DNA from 3 places in the Ilumatobacter sp. genome. Region 3 is predicted to be linked to each of the others. Evidence: predicted binding sites of a transcription regulator. Region 3 holds the regulator's gene; each other region holds the start of a gene.
The links. Region 3 encodes LexA, which represses DNA repair genes until DNA is damaged. Its sites were predicted from a motif close to CGAACNNNNGTTCG; they were not measured.
Positions count from the first base shown of each region.

Region 1: ACOOHC_RS17610 (LysM peptidoglycan-binding domain-containing protein) is a predicted target of LexA. The motif match lies at 1,965-1,978, and genes of this name have one in related genera.
Region 2: ACOOHC_RS05550 (error-prone DNA polymerase) is a predicted target of LexA. The motif match lies at 1,358-1,371, and genes of this name have one in related genera.

Region 1 covers NZ_OZ244049.1:3,762,080-3,769,447, forward strand. The annotation lists gene ACOOHC_RS17600 (diguanylate cyclase) at 1-432, opposite strand, end outside; tRNA gene ACOOHC_RS17605 (tRNA-Arg) at 560-635, opposite strand; gene ACOOHC_RS17610 (LysM peptidoglycan-binding domain-containing protein) at 709-1,893, opposite strand; tRNA gene ACOOHC_RS17615 (tRNA-Ser) at 2,632-2,716, opposite strand; gene ACOOHC_RS17620 (DUF445 domain-containing protein) at 2,802-4,100, shown strand; tRNA gene ACOOHC_RS17625 (tRNA-Ser) at 4,177-4,261, shown strand; gene ACOOHC_RS17630 (hypothetical protein) at 4,614-4,901, shown strand; gene ACOOHC_RS17635 (DUF6544 family protein) at 4,921-5,556, shown strand; gene ACOOHC_RS17640 (hypothetical protein) at 5,941-7,002, shown strand; gene ACOOHC_RS17645 (putative bifunctional diguanylate cyclase/phosphodiesterase) at 7,022-7,368, shown strand, end outside.
Region 2 covers NZ_OZ244049.1:1,167,491-1,174,858, forward strand. The annotation lists gene ACOOHC_RS05545 (MFS transporter) at 1-1,216, opposite strand, end outside; gene ACOOHC_RS05550 (error-prone DNA polymerase) at 1,384-4,935, shown strand; gene ACOOHC_RS05555 (CobW family GTP-binding protein) at 5,060-5,989, opposite strand; gene ACOOHC_RS05560 (mandelate racemase/muconate lactonizing enzyme family protein) at 6,033-7,226, opposite strand; gene ACOOHC_RS05565 (acyl-CoA thioesterase) at 7,290-7,368, shown strand, end outside.
Region 3 covers NZ_OZ244049.1:1,443,358-1,450,725, forward strand. The annotation lists gene miaA (tRNA (adenosine(37)-N6)-dimethylallyltransferase MiaA) at 1-129, shown strand, start outside; gene dapF (diaminopimelate epimerase) at 126-968, shown strand; gene hflX (GTPase HflX) at 965-2,329, shown strand; gene ACOOHC_RS06800 (aminotransferase class I/II-fold pyridoxal phosphate-dependent enzyme) at 2,326-3,480, shown strand; gene ACOOHC_RS06805 (hypothetical protein) at 3,477-4,598, shown strand; gene lexA (transcriptional repressor LexA) at 4,592-5,221, opposite strand; gene ACOOHC_RS06815 (hypothetical protein) at 5,392-5,856, shown strand; gene nrdR (transcriptional regulator NrdR) at 5,941-6,414, shown strand; gene ACOOHC_RS06825 (dihydrofolate reductase family protein) at 6,374-7,084, opposite strand.

The DNA.
Region 1 (7,368 bases), 1.8 Mb from region 3:
CGACGAGGTGTCGGCGTCGACGCCGATCGTCGAAGGCGCGCCCGAGGCGTCGGAACCGAGCTGCTCCGCCCCGTCGTCCGCGATCGCGGCGAGCTCGCCGACCGCGGGGAGGGCGAAGAGGTCGGCACCGGTGCACTGCCCGGCCGTCTCGCCGACGCAGACGTCCGCGCCGGGGAAGAAGAAGCCGAGGTCGGCGGCCAGCAGCGAGTTGCGCTCGGAGCCGTCGCGACCCGCTGCGAGGGCGGCGAGGTGGACGTCCTGGTTCACCCGCGACACCGCCGAGCGGACCGACGTGGACGCGAGCGTCGCCGCCACCTCGGCTCGCGCCGAGCGATCGGCGCGCATGTCGGAGCGGCGGTCGATCACGGACACGACGGTCGCCACGAGCAGACCGAGGCTCAGCACCAGCGCCGAGAGCCGGAAGAACCTCATGGCCGCCGATCGGCATGCACGGGAGCCGACGTGAACGCGATCACCGTGTCATCGGTCACCATCTCCCACCTCGTCTCGCCGGGACGACCCCGGCCGTGACGATCCCCCGCGGAGCGGGGGATCGACCTGGCGCGCTCGGAGAGAGTCGAACTCCCAACCGCTTGATCCGTAGTCAAGTGCTCTATCCATTGAGCTACGAGCGCTGGCGGGACCCAATCGTAGACGATCGCGGTCCCATTCCCCACCGTGGGGATCGGGTCGCGCGACGTCGGCCGATCAGAAGCCCCACGGACCCCATCCGCCCGCCCGCTGGTACAGCGCGTAGGCGGCTCGGGTGTTGAGGACGGGGTCGTAGAGCTGCTCGGCGCTGGTGATCCCGATCTCGGACAGCCAGCCGCGGTGCACCTCCCAGTACATCTGGAACAGGCCGTAGCAGCAGAAGTTCTTCGCCCGTGGGTCGAACCGGCTCTCGCGATGGGCGATCTCGATCGCTCGGTCCTCGAGCCCGGAGGGCCACACGTCGCGGATGATCTGCTTCATCCGCTCCTCGCCCGACGAGCCCGACGGCTGCGCAGGTGCGGTGGTCGGCGCCGCGGTGGTCGGGGCCGCGGTGGTCGGTGCGGCCGTCGTGGGGGCGGCGGTGGTCGGTGCGGCCGTCGTGGCCGGTGCCGCCGTCGTGGGAGCGACGGTCGTGGCGGGGGGCGGCGGCGGGGTGCTCGCGCCGGCCGGGAGGCAGATGGTCATCCCGGGGAAGAGAGCGGTGTCGGTCGTGGCGCCGTTCGCCGCGAGGAGGTCGTCGAGCTCGACGCCGGCGCCGTTCGCGATGCGGATCCACCAGTCTCCGGCGACGACCTCGTAGCTCAGAGCGCACGAGACGGCCGGCGCCGCCGTCGTCGGCACCGCGGTGGTGGGCGCCGCCGGCGTCGGGGCTGCGGTCGCCGGGGCTGCGGTCGTGGGGGCTGCGGTCGTGGGGGCCGAGGTGGTGACCGGGGTCGGGTCCGTCTCGACGGTGTCGTCGGTGCCCTCGCCGTCGGTGGCCGAGGGCTCGTCGCGCTGCAGCGCGTCGCCGTCGAGCGACCCCCCCGGAGCGTCCGGCGCCGTCGCCGAGGGGGCGGCGACGGTCTCGGTCGACCTGGGCGCCACGGTCTCGGCCGGTGCGACGGTGGCGGCGGTGCTCGGCGCCGCGCCGGTCGGTCGGACCGGCGCCGCGCCGGCGATCGTGGTCGTGGTGGTCGTGGTGGTCGTGGTCGTCGTGGCCGTCTCGGCAGCGGCGACGTCGGCGACACCGGCGCCGGGGGCATCGCCGCTCGCGGACGACAGCACGTCCGCGTCTCCGCCGGAGCCGACAGCGATCGCGGCGACGACGAGCGCCGCCGCCACGGCCACGACCCCACCGACGCGCCACAGCAGCGGATCGACACCGCTCGCGTCGTCGCGCCGCTGATCGTCGCGCTCGGACACCGAGGTGGGCGAGAACGCGAAGATCGCGTCGTCGGCCGCGCGATCGTCACGGACCGCACCGCCCGGGCCGTCGTCCGGCCGTTCGACGCAAGGACGCTCGGCACCGCCGGACGGGGTCGAGTCGGGGTCGACGGATCGGGAGTCGTCCAGCCGGTGCGCCTCGATCGGCGCCCGGGGGTCACGGGACGACTCGTGCGAGCCGCCGTCCGGCGACGGATCCGGTGAACCCGCTGACCCGTGCCGACGGCTCCGGGCCGATCCCGATGGCGTCCCCGCCCCGCCACCGAGGATCGATCCCCACACCCGACCGAGGGTCTTCGCGGCACCGGATCGGCCCGGCGCGGACCCGTCACGCGCCGGTGACGGGCGAGGGGCCGGATCCTCGCGCTCGTCTCCCCAGAACTCGCCCAGTGGTGTCGTGTCGTCGTTCATCGGTGCTTCACCTGTCCGCCTCCAGGAGGCTCGTCGAATCGCCCGACGGCGGTCCGCGCCGGCGTCCCAGGGGGCAGCGCGAACCGAGCTCGGATGACGTGATCCTCGATGTCTAGTCGAGACGTCACGGAACCGCAACGTGGACGTCATCCGAATGACACACATGTCATTCGCGGCGGCGGTCCGACGGTCGAACGGCGCGAAGCGGATCCGTGCCGGAGCCGGTCGTCGACACCGGGGCGAACGGGCCGGGCGGCGGGGTCGGGCGCCCGACCGATCGGGCGAGCCCCCGACCCGGCGCCGGAGCGGAGAGGGTGGGATTTGAACCCACGGACCCCGGAGGGTCAATGCCTTAGCAGGGCATCCCATTCGGCCGCTCTGGCACCTCTCCGTGCGGACCCGAGGGTCCGGCCGGGCGGGAGTGTACCCGGTGGCGGCGGCGACCACGGCCGCGCACCGCCGGTACCTTCGTGGCGATGACCGACGCGCCGACGGATCGGGTCGCCCACGCTCCCCCGACGGCGCGCGAGGCAGCCCCGCTCGACGACGCTTCGCGCCGTCGCGAGCTGCGGAGGATGAAGCTGGTGGCGACATCGCTGCTCGTCGTGGCGGCGGTCGTCTACGTCGTCGCGAAGCGGAACGAGGATGCGAGCACGGCGGTGGGGTACGTGCGCGCCGTCGCCGAGGCCGCGATGATCGGCGCGCTCGCCGACTGGTTCGCGGTGACCGCGCTGTTCCGCCACCCCCTGCGCCTCCCGATCCCCCACACCGCGATCATCCCCGAGCGCAAGGACGAGATCGGCCGCAGCCTCGGCTCGTTCGTCGAGTCGAACTTCCTCACCCCGGAGCTGATCCGCGCACGGCTGGCCGAGGCCGCGGTCGCGCGCCGCGCAGGCGAGTGGCTGAGCGACCCCGCCCACGCCGCGCGAGCCGCGTCGGCGGTCGCCGACGTCGTGCGGACGGGGTCGGACATGCTCGACGACGCCGAGATCCAGCACGACCTGGCCCGGCTGGTCGAGTCGCGGGTGCGGGCGACGCCGCTCTCGCCGCTCGTCGGGCGCTCCATCGAGTTCGCGATGCGCGACGGCTACCAGGCACGGCTGCTCGACGCCCTGCTGACCGGAGCCCGCGAGTTCGTGACCGACAACCGCGAGGCGTTGCGCCGGCGCATCTACCAGGAGTCACCGTGGTGGGTTCCCGAGGGGATCGACGACCGGGTGTTCGACCGCGTCGAGGCGGTGGTGCTGCGATTCCTCGCCGACGTGCGCGCAGATCCCGTCCACGAGGTGCGTCGCGGGGTCGACTCGAGCCTGGCCGACCTCGCTCGACGCCTGCGCGAGGATCCCGCCCTGCTCCGACGCGGCGAGGAGCTGACCGCGGAGGTCCTCGACCACGACGAGGTCCGGCGGTGGATCGACTCGCTCTGGGGCGAGGCCAAGGAGTCGGTGCTGACCGCGATCGCGGACCCCGACGGTGATCTCCGTCGTCGCATCGCGTCGGCCGTCGAGCAGCTCGGCCGTCGACTCGCCACCGACCCCGACCTCCAGGCGCGGGTCGACCGATGGTCGGCCGACGCCGCCGGACGCCTCGTCGACAGCGAGCGCAGCGAGATCGCGGAGCTCATCGCCACCACCGTCGAGGGGTGGGACGGGGAGTCGACCGCCGACAAGCTCGAGCTGCAGGTCGGCCGCGACCTGCAGTTCATCAGGATCAACGGCACCGTGATCGGCGGCCTGGCCGGGTTCGTGATCCACGCCGTCGGTCAGCTCCTCTGACCCGGCCGCACGACTGCGTCGGGGGCACCCGACGGACGACCTCGGCCGGCGTGGCGCAGGCGTTAGCGTGATGGGTGGAACGGTGGCAGAGCGGACGAATGCACCCGCCTTGAAAGCGGACGACCTTCACGGGTCCGGGGGTTCGAATCCCCCCCGTTCCGCCTATCGCTAGGCGATCTAGCAGGTGCTTTGAGGATTGTCGGGCTTGAGTAGCTGGCCTACCCTGGCCTATCTTCTGCGACGGCGCCCCCGGCGGCTACGTCCTCGCCCGAGTTGCATTCGCTCGAAAACTTGCTCGGCGCAGTGACGCGGTGGACGGTTCGCTGGTCAGAATGGCGGAACCGATCGCAGCCATCGACCGTGTAGGCCGGTGATCGCATTGCCCGGTCGCTGAAGATGTGGAGATTCTTCACGTCAAAGCGTGGATCGGTTCTTGAGCATCCACTGTTGAGGGTCCGTGGCCTCGCAAGTCGTGCGGTCGTCCACAACTGCGAGACGAGGAGGCCGTGCCCCGTGGACACGGCCGTCGATTGCGCTCTCGGGCGGACCCCTTCGGGATCCGTCCAGCTCGTGATCGCTGCTGTGCGCTCGACGCTGCTTGCGGCGGGCTTCGTAGCGGCAGCAACGGCCGTCTGGGTCGATGCCAACCGATCGACGACCGCAGTGACGGCGATCGCTCTCGTCTCGCTCGTGGCGTGCGTGATCGCCCTGCCGGACACCATGATCGGATTGATCGTCAACGACGCTCTTCCGGTCGCAATGGGTCGGATCGTCGGTCGGCGTCGGGGGCGGCAGCCATGATCGACACTGCTGACCGCGCCTGGGAAGTGCTTCGAACGCTCAGGCGCAGGAACCGTCGAACACTTCGACCACGCAACGCTCGACGAGCTTTCACGAACCGGCTCGGCGACTCCTCGCCTCAGCGATCCCGGACGGTTTCGCCCTCACGACCGGTGTCGGATTGGGAATGTCGGGCCGCATGGGGCTTGGAATCTGGTTGCCCTTCGCCGCACGCCAGATCTTTCCAACAGGCACCGGGTTCGTGTGGGCGGCCGAGGTCGGTGGACGGGTCGTGCGATTCGTCCGAGCCGACACCCTAGGACCCGACGGTGCGCAGATGCGGTTCCGGTTCCGCGACCGTGTCACGGTCGTCGACGCGAGTGGCGCCGACATCGATCGCAGCGCGGCCGGACGTCTGGCCGCCGAGACCATAGCGCAGCTTCCTCACGCACTCATGCGCCAAGCCGGTGCCACCTGGAAGCCGGTCAACGACCACAAGACCACGGTCGATTTGCCCGGCCCGAATGGTCCTGTCGATGTCGACGTCACGGTCGATGATGAGGGACACATTACCGACCTCCGACTGCAACGGTGGAACGACTCGGCCAAGCCTCCCCAGTACGTGCTCTTCGGCGGAACGGTTTCATTGAGGAATCGGGCCGAAGTGATCTGGTAGCGGAAGAACACCGCCTTGTCCTCGTCTAGGGCCCCGCGTTCCCAGCCGACGGTGCCGGTTCTGGCAATCTCTGCGCCGTCGACCGTCAGCGTCGGGTCGTGAGCGTGCAACCGCGGCCGCAGCTGCGGCGGGGACCTTGGACCCTGCGGGTACCGTCCGTCGTTGCGTAAGACACCCCAGATTCGTCGAGCCCCGCCTGCGCTCGCGGACCCCCGGGTGACCTCACCCCGCGCTCAGATCCGAAGCGCCACGTTGCTGCCAACGGTCGTCGGGACGGCGACCGGCCGGGTGAAGTGCGCGTCCCGGACGAGGCGACGCGCCGGCGCCTGGTGGCGGGTTGCCGTGGGACCTCAAGTCGGCGGATGGGCCGACCGAACATCGGTGGTGGGATTCATGCTGGCGTCGCGTTCGTACACGCCGGTCGACGACGTCGAGCGTCGGATTTGTTCCGGCGCCCGGCAGGCGTGGTCCGTCTGGTGCGCGTTCGTGTTCCTGGTGCTGTGCCACGCGTTAGGGGTGTTCGGTCAGCTCCTGTACCCGCTGACAACGATCGCCGCCTCCGCTGCTGCGGTCGTCGGTCTGCGCCGTCTCGACCCCGTGTACCGGCGGCCCTGGTGGATCCTGGCCGGGGTGGGGGTTCTGTGGACCGTGGCCGGTGTGCTCCGTGACGCCACCGCCGCCACCGGGGATCTCTCGTCAGGACGGTCGCTGTGGCCGGATGCGTTCGCGCTCCCTGGCTACGTCTTGTTCGGGGTCGCTCTGTTCGAGATCGTTCGGGGGCGCGGCGCGATGCGTGACCGGGGCGCGCTGATCGATGGTGCCCTCGTCGCAGTCGGATCGACCGCTGTGGTGTTCTCGACGGTCGTGGCTCCCACGCTCGGGCTGCAAGGAGCATGGCTGTGGGCGCGAGCGGCGGTGGCTGTCTACCCAGCCGTTTCGATGTGGATGTTGATCGGTGTGGTCCAGCTCGTCCTCACCCGGGCACGCGAGATGAAGGGGGCTGTGTTTGTCGTGGCGGGAAGCGCCTGCCTCCAGATCGGGGATGTCATCTTCGCGCTCGGCGAGATCGGAACGATTCGGTTCTCGCGCAACGTGCTCGACGTCCCGTACCTAATGGTGGCGGCCTGTCTCGGCGCTGCTGCCCTGCACCCGGGCGTCCACGAGGACATCGCGCCCCACGGCGTCGAGTCGTTGCGGTTCGACGCCACCCGCTTCCTTGCCGTCGCAGTGGCGCTGGCGGCGCCGGTGGTCGCGATGGCGACGAGCTCGGGCGTGGGGCCGGGCCGAGCGGTGCAACTCGGGCTGATCGCGCTGACGGCGGGCTTCGCGGTCACCCGGATCGCGGTTTCCGCTCGCGCGGAGAGCGCTGCGCACGCGAAGCTGTTGCACCGTGCGACGCACGATCAGCTCACCGGGCTTCCCTCTCACCGGGCTTCCCTCGCGTGAGCTGCTCTTGCAGCACGTGATGTCGGTGGCGTCGGATCCTCGACGGCGACAAATCGCAGTGATGTTCCTCGATCTCGATGACTTTAAGCTCGTCAACGATTCGCTCGGCCACGCGGCGGGTGACGTTCTTCTGCGAGAGGTCGGACGCCGCCTGAGAGCGACCGTGAGAGTCGACGACGTGGTCGGACGGATCGGCGGTGATGAGTTCGTCGTCGTCATCGTCGATCTCGACGCCGCCGGCGCGCAGGCCATGGGCGACCGAATCCGACAAGCGATGCGTGACCCGTTCTTGTTGGGTGGCGACGAGGTGGTTGTCACGACATCGATCGGCATCACGTTGGCCGAGCCAGGCGTGTCGCCCTCAGA
Region 2 (7,368 bases), 280 kb from region 3:
GCTGCGCCCGGTCGACGACGACGACCTCGGCCCGGCCGCCCGACACGATGACGACCGCGGCCAGGAGCTGGACCACGGCGGATCCCACGATCGTGGTCGTCAGGCCGATCTCGGCGGTGATGATCCCGGCCGCGACCGCGCCGAGGACGCCGCCGACCCCGATCCCGAACCGGAACACCGACATCACGCGCCCCCGGATGTCGTCGGTGGTCAGGCGCTGGCGCATCGACATCGCGATGATCACCCCGGTCGTCACCGAGAACCCCCAGGCGACGAGCGCGGCGAACGAGACGGCGATGCTCGTCGCCAGGCCGAACACGACGTAGGACCCGGCGTTGACCACGATGGCCGCGACGAGCACCCGTCGGCTCCCCCAGCGCGCGGAGAGGCGCGACGAGACCAGGCCCGAGACGATCCCGCCGGAGGCGAGGACGGTGAGCGCGAGGCCGTAGTACCGCTCGGAGAGCCCGACCCGGTCGCTCAGCACGAGCACCGCGAGGGTGGACACGACCGAGTTGCACAGCGCGAGCACGACGAGCGCGAACCACAGCGAGCGCAGGGTCGCCGAACAGCGCACCGCCGCGAACGCCGGACCGACCCGCGGCCGCTGCGAGGCCCGGGCGCCCGGGGCGTCGGCGGGAAGGCGGGCGACGAGCACCGACGACACCACGTAGGTGGCGGCGTCGGCGACGAACGGGACGCAGGAGGCGATCGAGAACAGCAGCGAACCGATCGGCGGACCGACGAACTCGGCCCCGACGTCGGTGGCGGTCGTCAGGCGCCCGTTGGCGGAGTCGAGCTGGTCGTCGGGGACGAGGGTGGGCAGCAGCGGCTGGATCGCTCCGGTGAACAGCGCACGCCCCACCCCGACCCCGAAGGCGGCGATCGCCGTGGTCCAGACCGTGACGTCGCCGACGAGCACGACGAGCGCGAAGATCGCGAGGCACACCGCACGGCCTGCGTCGGAGGCGAGCATGATCGTGCGCCGCGAGTAGCGGTCGGCGATGATCCCCGACGGCAGGGCGAACAGCACCACGGGGAGCTGCGTCGCCGCGGCCACGAGGCCGAGCGCGGCGGGGGTCGCGCCCTCGCCGGCGATCGCCAGCACGAGCAGGGGGAGGGCGGCGTCGGTGATCCCCGTCCCGGTGGAGGAGAGCGCGGCGGCCGAGCACAGGGTGCGGAACGGCGCACCGAGACCTCGCCGGACGTCTCGCAACTGGGGATCCTCGTCTCTCGCCTCCGACCGCTGGGGCCCGAAGCTAGCGGTCGGGGGAGTGCGGTGCGCACGAAGCGGGAGGGCGCGGGAGCGGCCCGGTGGGCGGGCGTGGTGCGGGGTCCGGGATCTCCTTGCATTCATAGCACACCTGTTCGATGATGGGGTGGATGGGATTCGAGAACCCCCTCTGGTCGTGGAAGGAGCTGGAGTCGACGCTGTCCGACCGGGGTCCGACGCCGAGGGCGCCACGCACCGGCCGTGACGGGCGCGCCCCGGGGTCGCCGTCGTGGAACGCCGGTGGCGACGCACCGGGGTGGAGCCGCAAGCGGCAGCCCTTCGAGGCCCCCGACGACCTGCGCGGCGCGTCGGGCGCGCTCGAGGTGCCCTCCGCCGAGCTGCACTGCCACTCGAACTTCTCCTTCCTCGACGGGGCGTCGCACCCCGAGGAGCTCGCGACGGAGGCCGCCCGGCTGGGGCTCGAGGCGCTGGCGATCACCGACCACGACGGCCTCTACGGCGTGGTGCGCTTCGCCGAGGCCGCCCGCGCCGTGGGGTTGGGCACCGTCTTCGGGGCCGAGGTGACCCTGACCGTGGGTCGCGACGGGCGTCCGCTCGAGCACCGCGTGGCGCGCAGCGAGTCCGAGACCCTGACCCAGGTCGACACCGGGTCGGTCCCCGACTCCCACGCCCCCGACCCCGCGGGCACCCACCTCGTGGTGCTCGCCGACGGCCCCGCCGGGTACGCCCGCCTCGCCCGGGTGCTCAGCCACGGCCACCTGGCGGGGGAGAAGGGCGCCCCCCGGTTCTCGTTCGCCGACCTCGTCGGAGGCGGCGACGACGGTCTCGTCGGCCCCACCGGGACGCACGGGTGGGTGCTCACCGGGAGCCGCAAGGGGGCGGTGCCCGCCGCGCTCGTCCGCGACGGCCCGGCCGCGGCGCGCCGCGAGCTCGAGCGGCTGGTGGGCGCGCTCGGCCGAGACCGGGTGCTGGTCGAGTTGTGGGACCACGGCGACCCGACCGACACGGCGCGCAACGACGTGCTGCACGAGATCGCGGCGCGCGTCGGGGTGGGGTGCGTCGCGACGAACGACGTGCGCTACGCCACCCCGGCCCAGCGGCGCCTCGCGACCGCGCTCGCCGCGGTCCGCTCCCGTCGCAGCCTCGCCGAGGTCGACGCGTGGCTGCCCTGCTCGGCCGGCGCCCACCTCCGCTCGGGGGCCGAGCAGGCGTGGCGGTTCCGCAGGTACCCGGGCGCGATCGAGACCGCGGTCGAGATCGGCCGCGCCGCGGCGTTCGACCTGTCCCTGGTCGCCCCGAACCTGCCGCCGTTCCCCTGCCCCGCCGGACCCGACGGGCGACCGATCTCGGAGATGGAGCACCTCCGGCGGATCGTCGCCGACGGTGCCGGTCGTCGCTACGGCGAGCGCCCCGGCCCCGACGAGGACCTGTCGCTGCGGGCACGGGCGTGGGCGACGATCGACCACGAGCTCGCGCTGATCGAGCAGCTCGACTTCGCCGGCTACTTCCTGATCGTCTGGGATCTCGTCGAGTTCTGCCGCCGGTCGAGCATCTACTGCCAGGGGCGAGGGTCCGCCGCCAACTCGGCGGTCTGCTACGCCCTCGGGGTCACCGCCGCGGACGCCGTCTCGCTCGGGCTGCTGTTCGAGCGGTTCCTGTCCCCCGAGCGCGACGGCCCGCCCGACATCGACATCGACATCGAATCCGATCGGCGCGAGGAGGTCATCCAGTACGTCTACGAGCGCTACGGCCGCCACCACACGGCCCAGGTCGCGAACGTGATCACCTACCGGTCGCGGTCGTCGATCCGCGACATGGCCAAGGCGCTCGGCTACGAGCCCGGCCAGCAGGACGCGTGGTCGAAGCAGGTCGACGCGTGGGGGAACGTGGCCGCCACCGCCGAGCAGCCCGACTGCACGATCCCCGCCCCGGTGCTCGCGCTCGCCGCCGAGGTCGAGGACGCTCCGCGCCACCTCGGGATCCACTCGGGCGGGATGGTGATCTGCGATCGGCCCGTCGTGGAGGTGTGCCCGGTCGAGTGGGCGCGGATGGAGAAGCGCTCGGTCCTGCAGTGGGACAAGGACGACTGCGCGGCGACCGGCCTGGTCAAGTTCGACCTGCTCGGGCTCGGGATGCTCTCCGCGCTGCACGGCGCGGTCGACCTGATCCGCGAGCACCGGGGCTACGAGGTCGACCTCGCGACCATCCCCCAGGACGACGACGTGTACTCGATGCTGTGCCGCGCCGACACCGTCGGCGTCTTCCAGATCGAGTCGCGCGCCCAGATGGCGACCCTGCCCCGGCTGCGGCCGCGCAAGTTCTACGACCTCGTCGTCGAGGTCGCGCTGATCCGGCCCGGCCCGATCCAGGGCGGCTCGGTCCACCCCTACATCAAGCGGCGCAACGGCCAGGAGCCGGTCACCTACCTCCACCCCCTGCTCGAGAACTCGCTCGCCAAGACCCTCGGCGTGCCCCTGTTCCAGGAGCAGATGATGCAGATGGCGATCGACGTCGCGGACTTCACCCCCGCCGAGGCCGACGAGCTGCGCCAGGCGATGGGGTCGAAGCGCTCGGCGCGCCGGATGGAGGCGCTCAAGCAACGGCTCTACGCCGGGATGGAGGGCAACGGGATCACCGGGGAGATCGCCGACGAGCTGTACCAGAAGCTGAAGGCGTTCGCGAACTACGGCTTCCCCGAGTCGCACTCGGTGAGCTTCGCCTACCTGGTCTACGCGTCGTCGTGGATCAAGCACCACGAGCCGGCCGCGTTCTGCGCAGCGCTGATCAACGCCCAGCCGATGGGGTTCTGGTCGCCGCACACCCTCGTGCAGGACGCCCGCCGCCACGGGGTGGTCGTGCGCACCCCCGACCTGGGCGCGTCGAGCGCGGGGGCGACGCTCGAGGTGTGCCCCGGTTCGCTCGGCTCGACCGCACGCCCCGTCTCCCACGGCTTCGCGACGGCGTCGACCGTCGAGCGTGACCTCGACGAGGGGCTCGCCGTGCGGCTCGGGCTGTCGTCGGTCCGCACGATCGGTGCCGATCTGGCCGACGAGATCGAGGCCGAGCGCGATCGCTCCGGCGCCTACGCGAGCACCGAGGACCTGGTGCGGCGGGTCCCGGCGTTGACGCTCGCGAACCTCGAGGCGATGGCGACCGCCGGGGTGTTCGCCGAGTGCTTCGGCCTCGACCGGCGCGAGGCGCTGTGGACCGTCGGCGCGACCGCGCAGTCGCGCCCGGGCCGCCTCGAGGGGGTGGTCACCGGCGCCGCCGCACCCCGGCTGCCGGGGATGACGCCGGTCGAGGAGGCCGTCGCCGACCTGTGGGCGACCGGTGTGTCACCGGAGGGGCACCCGACGGTCTTCGTGCGCCGGGAGCTCTCGGCGCTGGGGGTGCTGACCTCGAAGGACCTGCACGACGCCCCGGTGCGCTCGAACGTGCACGTCGCGGGGGTGGTCACCCACCGCCAACGGCCGATGACCGCGCAGGGGACGACCTTCCTCAACCTGGAGGACGAGTTCGGCCTGATCAACGTCGTCGTCTCGAAGGGGTGCTGGGAGCGGTACCGCACCGTGGCGCGCGGCGCGGCGGCGATGGTCGTGCGCGGTCGCCTCGAGCGCAGCGAGGGCGTGATCAACATCGTGGCCGACCACATCGCGCCGCTCCCGCTCCCCGCCACGACCGCCAGCCGCGACTTCCGCTGACCCCTCGCTCGTACCGATCCGGTCAGACGGATTCGATACTTCGGGTCCGAGCGTGAGTACCGATCCGGTCAGACGGATTCGATACTTCGGGTCTGCGAGCTGCGTCGCTGCCCGGGCGCGCCGGTCAGGTGGTGCCGGTGTCCGGGGGGAGCGAGATGACGACGAGATCGGTCGGGGCCTGGTGCTCGGAGGGCAGCAGCGCGGTGACCTCTCGCCGGGGGCCGACGACCTGGACGAGCACGAGGCCGTCGGGGGTGTCGATGACGCCCTTCGCCCGGGCGATCCGGCCCCCGACGTGACGGGGGACCTCGTCGAGCAGCGCGTCGATCCCCGCACGGTCGAGCGGCCCGTCGACGGGGATCGTGCTGGTCTCGTGGAGGTCGAACAGCGTCGGGCCGGGGAGGCGGATCGCGTCGCCCGCCCGGTGGCCGCCGAGCGCGAGGAAGCGGCCCAGGGCTCCCACCTCGCGGCGCCCCCTGCTCGCGTCGACGACGGGGGCGCCGGGCGCGGCCAGCGCCAGGCGCTCCCGGGCGTCCGCGACGCTCGTCGCGTCGGCGAGGTCGGCCTTGGTCAGCACGACCAGATCGGCCGCGGCGAGCTGCGCGTCGAGGTGGGCGCGGATCCAGCCCGGCATCGAGTCGTCGACGAGCTGATCGACGGCGGCCACGACGACCACGCCGTCGAGCACGAACCCGGCGGAGGAACCCCACGGCACGACGTTGCCCGGCTCGGCGACACCGCTCAACTCGACGATCACGTGCTCGGGCGGTTCCGGACGCTCGCGGATCGTGTCGAACGCCGCACCGAAGCCGTCGATCGACGAGCAGCAGACGCACCCGTCGGTCAGCTCGATCGCGTCGCCCGACCGGGACCGGATCAGCCGTGCGTCGATGTTGACCGAGCCGACGTCGTTGACGACGACGGCGATCGGTCGGTCGGTCTCGGACAGGATCTCGTTGATCGCCGTCGTCTTGCCGGCGCCGAGGTACCCGCCCACGAAGGTGAGCGGCGCCCGACGCCCGTCCCACGGCAGGAACTCCGGCTCCCGGTACACCCCGCCACGCTACGGGGCCCCGTCCGGCGCGGTCGGCTCGGTGTCAGCGGACGGGGTCGGGGACCATCGACAGGTGGAGCGGCCCGCCGGGGGTGTCGGGCCACGCGTGGGCCAGGGCCTCGTCCTCGTCGAGCTCGACGCCGAGACCCGGCTCCGTCGACGGGATCACGTAGCCCTCCTCCCACCGGATCGGCGTGGTGAGCAGGTCGGCGTGGAAGCCGCCCCACTCGCGGATGCCCTCGATCATCAGCAGGTTCGGCAGCGTCGCGGCGAGCTGGACGTTGGCGGCGCCGAGGATCGGTCCCGAGTAGAGGTGGGGTGCGATCTGGCACCCGTTCGCCTCGGCGACGGCCGCGATCTTCTTGCCGGCGAGGATGCCGCCGCAGCGGCCGAGGTTCGGCTGCCAGACCGACGCCGCCTGGTGGCGCCCGAGGGCCGCGAACTCCGTCACGGTGGTCAGGCGCTCGCCGGTCGCGACGGGGATCGACGTCTGCGCGGCGACCCGCGCCATCTCGTGGGGCAGGTCGGGGGCGCAGGGCTCCTCGAACCACAGGGGGTCGAACGGCTCGAGCTCGCGGGCCAGGCGGATCGCCCCGGCGGCGGTGAACTGGCCGTGCGTCCCGAACAGCAGGTCCGCCCGGGGCCCCACCGCGCCGCGCAGCGCGGCGACCATGCGCGTGGAGGCGACGATGTCGTCCTGGCTCGGCATGTGGCCGTCGAACGCGGTGTAGGGGCCGGCCGGGTCGAGCTTCAGCGCCGTGAAGCCCCGCTCGACCTCGTTCACCGCACGTGCGACCGCGTGGTCGGGGTCGGTGTACACGTCACGCCACCCGGCGCTCGGGTACAGGTAGGTGTAGGTGCGCAGCTTCTCGTGGACCCGTCCGCCGAGCAGGTCGTGGATCGGCTTGCCGGCGTCCTTGCCGACGATGTCCCAGCAGGCGATCTCGAGCCCGCTCATGATCCCGACGAGGGTCGGATCCGGTCGCAGCGAGTAGCCGCTCGAGTAGATCCGGCGCCACATCAGCTCGATCCGGTTCGGGTCCTGGTCGATCACCCAGCGCTCGGCGACGTCGTCGACCATCGCGGCGATCACGTGAGGGCCGAACGTAGCGGCGTAGATCTCGCCGTAGCCCACGACGCCGGTGTCGGTGGTCAGCTTCACGACGACGAAGTACCGCCCGCCGAACCCGGGGGGCGGGTTGCGGATGACGAAGGTCGTGACGTCGGTGATCTTCACGTCGCAGAGCCTGCCACAGCGGGAGGATTTCGGCCGGGGGAGCGGGGGTGCCACGCTGGATCCGTGCCCGACCCCGAGAGCCACGAGCTCGCGACGTTCGACCTGCTCGGCCTGGAGGGCGGAGCCTCGCCGTCCACGTTCC
Region 3 (7,368 bases):
CGCTTCGCCGTGCGCCAGGAGCGATGGTTCCGACGTGATCCCCGCGTACGCTGGATCGATGTCGAGTCCGATCCGGTGTCCGAGGTGGTCCCGTCCGTGATCCAGGCGTTCGACCGCACGACCACATGACTCTCCGGCTCACGAAGCACCACGGCCTCGGCAACGACTTCCTGGTCGTGTTCCTGGCCGACCTCGACGTCGGCGACGGCTCGGACGCGGCCGAACCCGTGGCCGAGGACGACGTCGCCCGCCTGGCGCTGGAGCTGTGCGACCGGCGCACCGGCATCGGGGCCGACGGACTGCTCGTCGCCGGCTCCGCCGACGGCTACGCCGCGACGATGACGCTGTTCAACGCCGACGGGTCGCGCGCCGAGATGAGCGGGAACGGGATCCGCTGCTTCGCCCAGGCGGTCGCCGCGCGCCGGGGCGATCTGGGGCCCCAGCTGATCGCCACCGACGCCGGCGACCGGGTGGTCACCCTCGCGAGCACCGACGATCCGCGTGTGATCACCGCGCAGGTCGAGATGGGCGAGGTGGGGGACCTCGACGAGCCCGACGGGTGGTCGGCGCTCGAGGCCCACCCCGACCGACCGGTCGCCCACCTCTCCCTCGGCAACCCCCACTCCGTCGTCGGCGTCGACGACGTCCGCTCGGTGGACCTCGACACCCTCGGCGCGAAGGTGCCCCACGTGAACCTCGAGATCGTCGAGCCGGGGCCCGAGCCGAACGCGATCACGATGCGCGTCCACGAGCGCGGCGCCGGCGTCACCGCCGCCTGCGGCACCGGCGCGTGCGCCGCCGCCCACGCCGCGCGCAGGTGGGGGCTCGTGCCCGCCGCCGAGCCCGAGGTGGTCGTGCACATGGACGGCGGCCACGCGATCGTCTCCTTCGACCCCGACGACACCCGTCGCGCCGTGCTCACCGGCCCGGCCACGATGGTCGCCACGATCGAGGTCGACCGGACGTGAGCTCTCCGAGCAGCCCCTACGACGAGGCGCTCGCCTCGACCCTGATCGACCGCTCGATCCGCGAGCGCATCGTGCTCGTCGCGGTCGCCCTCCCCGGAGACGACGACGAGCAGGTCGACGCCAGCCTCGACGAGCTGGCGCTGCTGGTCGACACCGCCGGCGCCGACGAGGTGGCGCGCATGGTCCAGCGTCGCGACGCCCCCGATCACACCTGGTACGTCGGCAAGGGCAAGGCCGACGAGCTCAAGGCGCTGTGCCTGGCCGTCGACGCCGACACGGTGGTGTTCGACAACGAGCTGGCTCCGGCGCAGCAGTTCAACCTCGAGAAGCTGCTCGGACGCACCGCGATCGACCGCACCGCGGTCATCCTCGACATCTTCGGCCAGAACGCGCACACGATGGAGGGCAAGGCCCAGGTCGAGCTCGCTCTGCTCCGCTACCGCCTCCCCCGCCTGCGGCGCGGCGCGTCGGCCAAGCTCAGCCAGCAGCGCGGCGGCGTCGGCGGCCGGTTCGGATCGGGTGAGACGAAGATCGAGACCGACCGCCGTCGGATCATGCGCCGCATCACCAAGCTCGAGCGGGAGCTGGCCTCGCTGGCCGAGACCCGGGCGCTGCAGCGCCAGGGTCGGCGCCGCAGCGGCCTCGCCTCGGTCGCGATCGTCGGCTACACCAACGCCGGCAAGTCGACCCTGTTGAACCGGTTGACCGACTCGGGGGTCCTCACCGAGAACCGCCTGTTCGCCACCCTCGATCCCACGACGCGCCGCCTGGCCCTCCCCGGAGGTGAGCCGGTCCTGCTGACGGACACCGTCGGGTTCATCAGCCGCCTGCCGCACGGCCTGGTCGAATCGTTCCAGGGGACGCTCGAGGTGGCGGCGCTCGCCGACTACCTCGTCCACGTCGTCGACGCGAGCGCGCCGGACCCCGCCGGCCAGATCGCTGCGGTGCGTGAGGTGCTCGACGAGATCGACGCCTCCGACGTCCCCGAGCTGCTCGTGTTCAACAAGGCCGATCTCGCGCCCGGGCCCGCCGAGGAGCTCGCGGCCGACCACCCCGGATCCGTCGCGCTCAGCGCCGTCTCCGGCGAGGGGGTCGAGGACTTCCTGCGCACCCTCGGCGATCGGCTCCGCTCGTTGAGCACGGTCTACGAGCTGGTCGTGCCCTACGAGCGCGGCGACGTCCTCGCAGCGGTCCACCGCGAGGGTGAGGTCGTCTCCGTCGGTGACGGCGAGACGAGCTGGACGATCCGTGCCCGCCTCTCCGACGCCTCCGCCGGCCGACTCGCGGAGTTCGTCGTCGAGGCCGACGGCCGACCGATGGAGCGTGACGAATCCGGCTCCCTCGTGGAGGTGCGTCCGTGAGCGCGCCGACCGGGTTCGTTCCCCCCCCGTACCCGTACGACCGGCTCTCGGAGCTCACCGAGACGATCCGCTCCCTCCACGGCGAGGTCGTGGACCTCTCGGTGGGGACGCCCTTCGACGAGCCGCCCCCCGAGGTGGTCGCCGAGCTCGCACGGGGCGGTTCGGCCCGCGCCTACCCGCCGAGCGTGGGTTCGGTCGCGTACCTCGACGCGGTCCGGCGGTGGATCGAGCGACGGTTCGGCGTCGACGCCTCGGACGTGGCGATCGGAGCGACGATCGGTTCGAAGGAGTTCGTCGCCTCGGCGCCCGGGCACCTCCACCTGCGCCGACCCGATCGCGACACCGTGCTCTACCCGGCGGTGTCGTACCCGACCTACGCGATGGGGGCGACGCTGGCGGGCCTGCGCTGCGTCGCGGTCCCCACGCTCGGCGGCGGGCGGCTCGATCTCGACTCGGTCGCGAGCTCGGACGTCGATCGTGCCCTGCTGCTGTGGGTCAACAGCCCCGCCAACCCCACCGGGCTGCTCGACGACCTCGGTGCCGCGGCGCGGTGGGGGAGGAGTCGGGAGATCCCGGTCCTGTCGGACGAGTGCTACGCCGAGTTCACCTGGTCGGGTCCGCCGCGCACGATCCTCGAGCACGGGACCGAGGGGGTGATCGCCGTCCACTCGCTGTCGAAGCGATCGAACCTCGCCGGGGCGCGGGTCGGGTCCTACGCCGGTGACCGCGAGCTCGTCGAGTACCTGCGCGAGGTGCGCAAGCACGCCGGGATGATGGTGCCCGGCCCGGTCCAGGCGGCCGCCGTGCTCGCCCTCGACGACGACGCGCACGTCGACGCGCAGCGCGCTCGCTACCTCTCGCGCCTCGGATCGCTCGCCGATGCGCTGGGTTCGTGGTCCGGGCGAGCGGTCGAGCTGCCCGACGGCGCGTTCTACCTCTGGGTGCCCACCGACGACGGGTGGTCGTACGCCGCCGATCTCGCTCGTGACGGCGGAGCGCTCGTCAGCCCGGGCGAGTTCTACGGACCCGCCGGGTCCGGTCACGTGCGCGTCGCGGCCGTGCAGCCGTCCGAGGCGGTCGAGCGCGTCGCTCGCCGACTGCGGGGTCGTCGACGCGACATCCGGGCGGGAGCGGGAGCGGGGTCGGCGTGACCGATCTCGACACCGGGCCCGAGCGGGCGACGCGCACCGCCGGCGGGCGCGTGCGCTCCGCGCTGGGTCTCGCCGTGCTCGTCGTGGGGCTGATCACGGCGGTCGTGCTGTGGATCGTCGCTGCCCAACGGTTCGACGACGTGGTCTCGGGGTTGGCGCGAGCCCCCGTCGGGTGCGACACCTCGCTCGAGTTCGAGCGCACCGGGGAGTACACTATCTTCGTCGAGACCTCCGGGCGCATCGAGCGCGTCGCCGGCGACTGCGAGATCGACGGGGCGTTCGAGCTCGACGACGACGAGCTGCCCGAGGTCCGCATCGACCTGCGCGCCCCGGAAGGGGCCGACCTCACCGACGACCTCGTCGGTGACGTGTCGGCGTCCTACGACGCCGACGTCGACGGGATCGACTACGTGGGGACCGCGCTCTTCGTCGTGGACGTCGACGAGGTCGGGGAGCACCGGATGCGAGTCGAGTCGGACGTCGAGGCGAGGTTCGCGGTGTCGGTGGGCCAGGACCCCTCCGACGAGACCGCAGCGCTGCGCGTCGGCGCGGTGGCGCTCGGGCTGGCCTCGCTGATGGCGGGGCTCGCGCTCCTGCTGGCCGGTCGGCGGAGCCCGGGATCGACCGGCCGCACGGTTCGACCCGCAGCGCCGTCCGGCGTCGCGCCCCGACGACCTCGGATGCCCGACGGGCCGCCGATGACCGCACCGCCGAGCGCACCGGCGGGCCCATCGCCGGCTCCGCCGTCGCGACCCGGTCCACCGCCGCCGAGCGGGCCGCCGACGAGGCCGCCGATGGGGCCACCGCCTGGGCCGGCGTCGTGGCCGGGCCCGTCGTCGCCCGATCCGGGACGCTCGACGAGACCTCCCTCGGCCCCGCCTCCACCATCCGGGGCCCCGTCGCCTCCTCCTCCGCCGCGACCCGGGACCGCTGCGACACCACCGCCTCCGGCGGTCCCGCCACCACCGCCGCGCTCGCCGGGTTCTGCGCCGCCGTCCCGGCTCCCCGACGCCCCGGAACGATCGGCGCACGGGCAGCCGATCCCCGGGGAGGTCGCCTGGTACCCGCCGGTCGCGCCCGACTCGGACGACGAACGGCGCCGAGACGACGTTCAGTAGCGCCGCATCACGGTGACGACCTTGCCGTAGAGCTCCACCTCGTCGGCGCGGAACACCATCGGCTCCAGGTCGGGGTTGGCCGGCACCAGGGTGACCTGCGCTCCGGAGCGCTCGTAGGTCTTCACCGTCGCCTCGCCGCCCGGGATGCCCGCCACGACGATGTCGCCGTTGTTCGGGTGGTCGACCTGGGTGGCGACGACGAAGTCGCCGTCGAGGATCCCGAGATCGATCATCGAGTCGCCGCGCACCCGCAGCATGAACAGCTCGCCGTCACCGGTGAAGTCGACCGGCACCGGGAGCAGCTCCTCGACGTTCTCCTCGGCGAGCACGTCGGTGCCGGCGGCGACGTCGCCGACCAGGGGGACGAAGCGCGCCGGGCGCCGATCCATCACCGCGCCGCTGTTCGGGTCGAAGCGGACCTCGATCGCCCGCGGCTTGTCGGGGTCCCGCCGCAGGTAGCCGAGCCGCTGCAGCGTGTTCAGGTGGCTGTGCACCGTCGACGGCGACGTGAGACCGACGGCGTCACCGATCTCGCGGACCGACGGCGGGAACCCGCGATCGCGCATCTGCGACTCGATGAAGTCGAGGATCGACCGTTGCCGCGTGCTGATCTTGGGTGCCATCTCGAACATGGTACGGGACGGCGGGGACGGGGTCAAACACCTGTACTGCGAACACGCGATCGAGGAATGCCCGGCCCGAGGCTTGACGTGCTGTTCGATCGATGCTTGGATGTCGAACACACGTTGGGTTCGAGCGATCGAGCCGAACACCCGCCGGGAGGCCCGACACGATGCACGCACCCACCGTCACCACCACCGCACCCACCGCTCAGCTCGCGTGGACCACGAGCTCGCCGGGCGCGGCGCCGATCGCCGGAGGTGGGCCTGCCAGCCGCTACCGGCGCGTCGAGCGCCGCGCCCCGCGCCCGTGCCGGCGGGATCGCACGTCGTCCACGTACCTCGTGCGGCGGGCCGTGGTCGGTGCGCTCGCGGTCGTGGTGACGGCAGCGCTGGCCGTCGTCGCGATGTCGGCGGTGAGCGTGGTGGCGAGCTCCGGTGGTCGAGCTGCCTCGGCCGCCGGAGCCCGGGCCGACGGAGCCCCCACCGAGACCCACGTCGCCCGGGCCGGCGACTCGCTGTGGTCGATCGCCGAGGCTCACCGCGGCGACATCGAGCACGGCCGCTACCTCGACGCGCTGATCGGGCTCAACTCCTCGACCGTCGTCCACGTGGGTCAGTCCGTCCTCCTGCCCTGAGCCGTCGTGAGGAGGGCGTGAGGAGGCGGGCGACGCCGCCGACGCGTGCCCTCGGTGCACGCGTGCGCTCGGTACCATGGCCGGGTGCGCTGTCCCGCCTGCAACGCCGTCGACAGTCGCGTCGTCGACTCGCGCATCGCCGAGGAGGGGACCGCGACTCGCCGTCGGCGCCGGTGCTCGTCCTGCGACCACCGGTTCACGACCTACGAGCGCGTGGACCACGCCCCGCTGACGGTGCTCAAGTCCACCGGGACCACCGAGGCGTTCGACCGGTCGAAGGTGGTGTCCGGGCTCTCGGCCGCGACCAAGGGTCGCGGCGTCGACGCTGACGATCTCGAAGCCATGGCGACGCGCGTCGAGGACTCGCTGAGGATGGCCGGCGACGAGGTCTCCTCCGCCGCGATCGGGCTCGCGGTGCTCGACGAGCTGCGCGTCGTCGACGACGTGAGCTACCTGCGCTTCGCCAGCGTGTACAAGCACTTCGACGCCGCCGCCGACTTCCACCGCGAGCTCGAGCTCATGGAGAAGATGGCTCCCGCCGGCGGCGCCAGCGGCTGAACACGAACGAGTCGTCGTCGAGGGCGAGCTGGACGAGGTCGAGGCGTCTGTCCAGGTCGGACGCGCCCGTCACGAGCCGCGGGCCGCCCCCGCCGACCACCGCGGGCGAGGTGGAGACGTTCCACTCGTCGACGAGGTCGGCGTCCGACATCGCCCCGTTCAGCGACGGACCGCCCTCGAGCTGGACGAGGTCGACGGTGGCGCAGACCTCGTCGAGGCGCCCCGCCGCGAGCAGGAGGTCGACCTCGTCGCGACCGCACCGCAGCACGTCGACCCCGCGCTCGTCGAAGGTCGCGGTCTCGGTGGTGATCACGAACCCGGCCCCGGAGGTGAACAGCTCGTCGGAGGTGTCGACCGAGCCCCGCCCCGTCACGACACCGATGCGCTGACCCTCCTTGCTCGGTGGCCCGTACCCCTCGCCCGATGCCGTCCCCGAGCCGACCAGGACGACGTCCGCGATCGAGCGGAGCTGGAGCAGGACGGCCGAATCGGTGTCGCTCGAGAGCGCCCCCGACGTGCCGTCGACGACGGTGGAACCGTCCAGCGACTGGACCATCGTCGCCCAGATCCAGGGGCGCTCCCCGCCCACGTCGGCGCGGGTCCCGAGCGCCGACGCGTAGGCGTCCGCGACCGTGGTCGTGTCGGAGGGCGTGGGGAGCAGACGTCGCACGGGCGCGATCGTGGCAGATCGGTCGACCCGGGGCCACGGTCCGACGAGGTCGTGCGATCGTGCCTCCTCGTCCACCCCGCGCCGAGGCGCACCTCGATCGAACGGGGACCCGCCTGAGCAGCGTCGACGCGGAGATGTCCACAGTCGGCACCCCTGCTGACCCGAGATCATCCACCGTTCGTCCACCGGATCGTCGGAGTTGTCCCCCTTCCTCCACACAGGCGGGTGCCTCTACCGTCGGGCTCGGCCGATCGCAGCGGGGCTCACGGAATGCGTCCACGAGG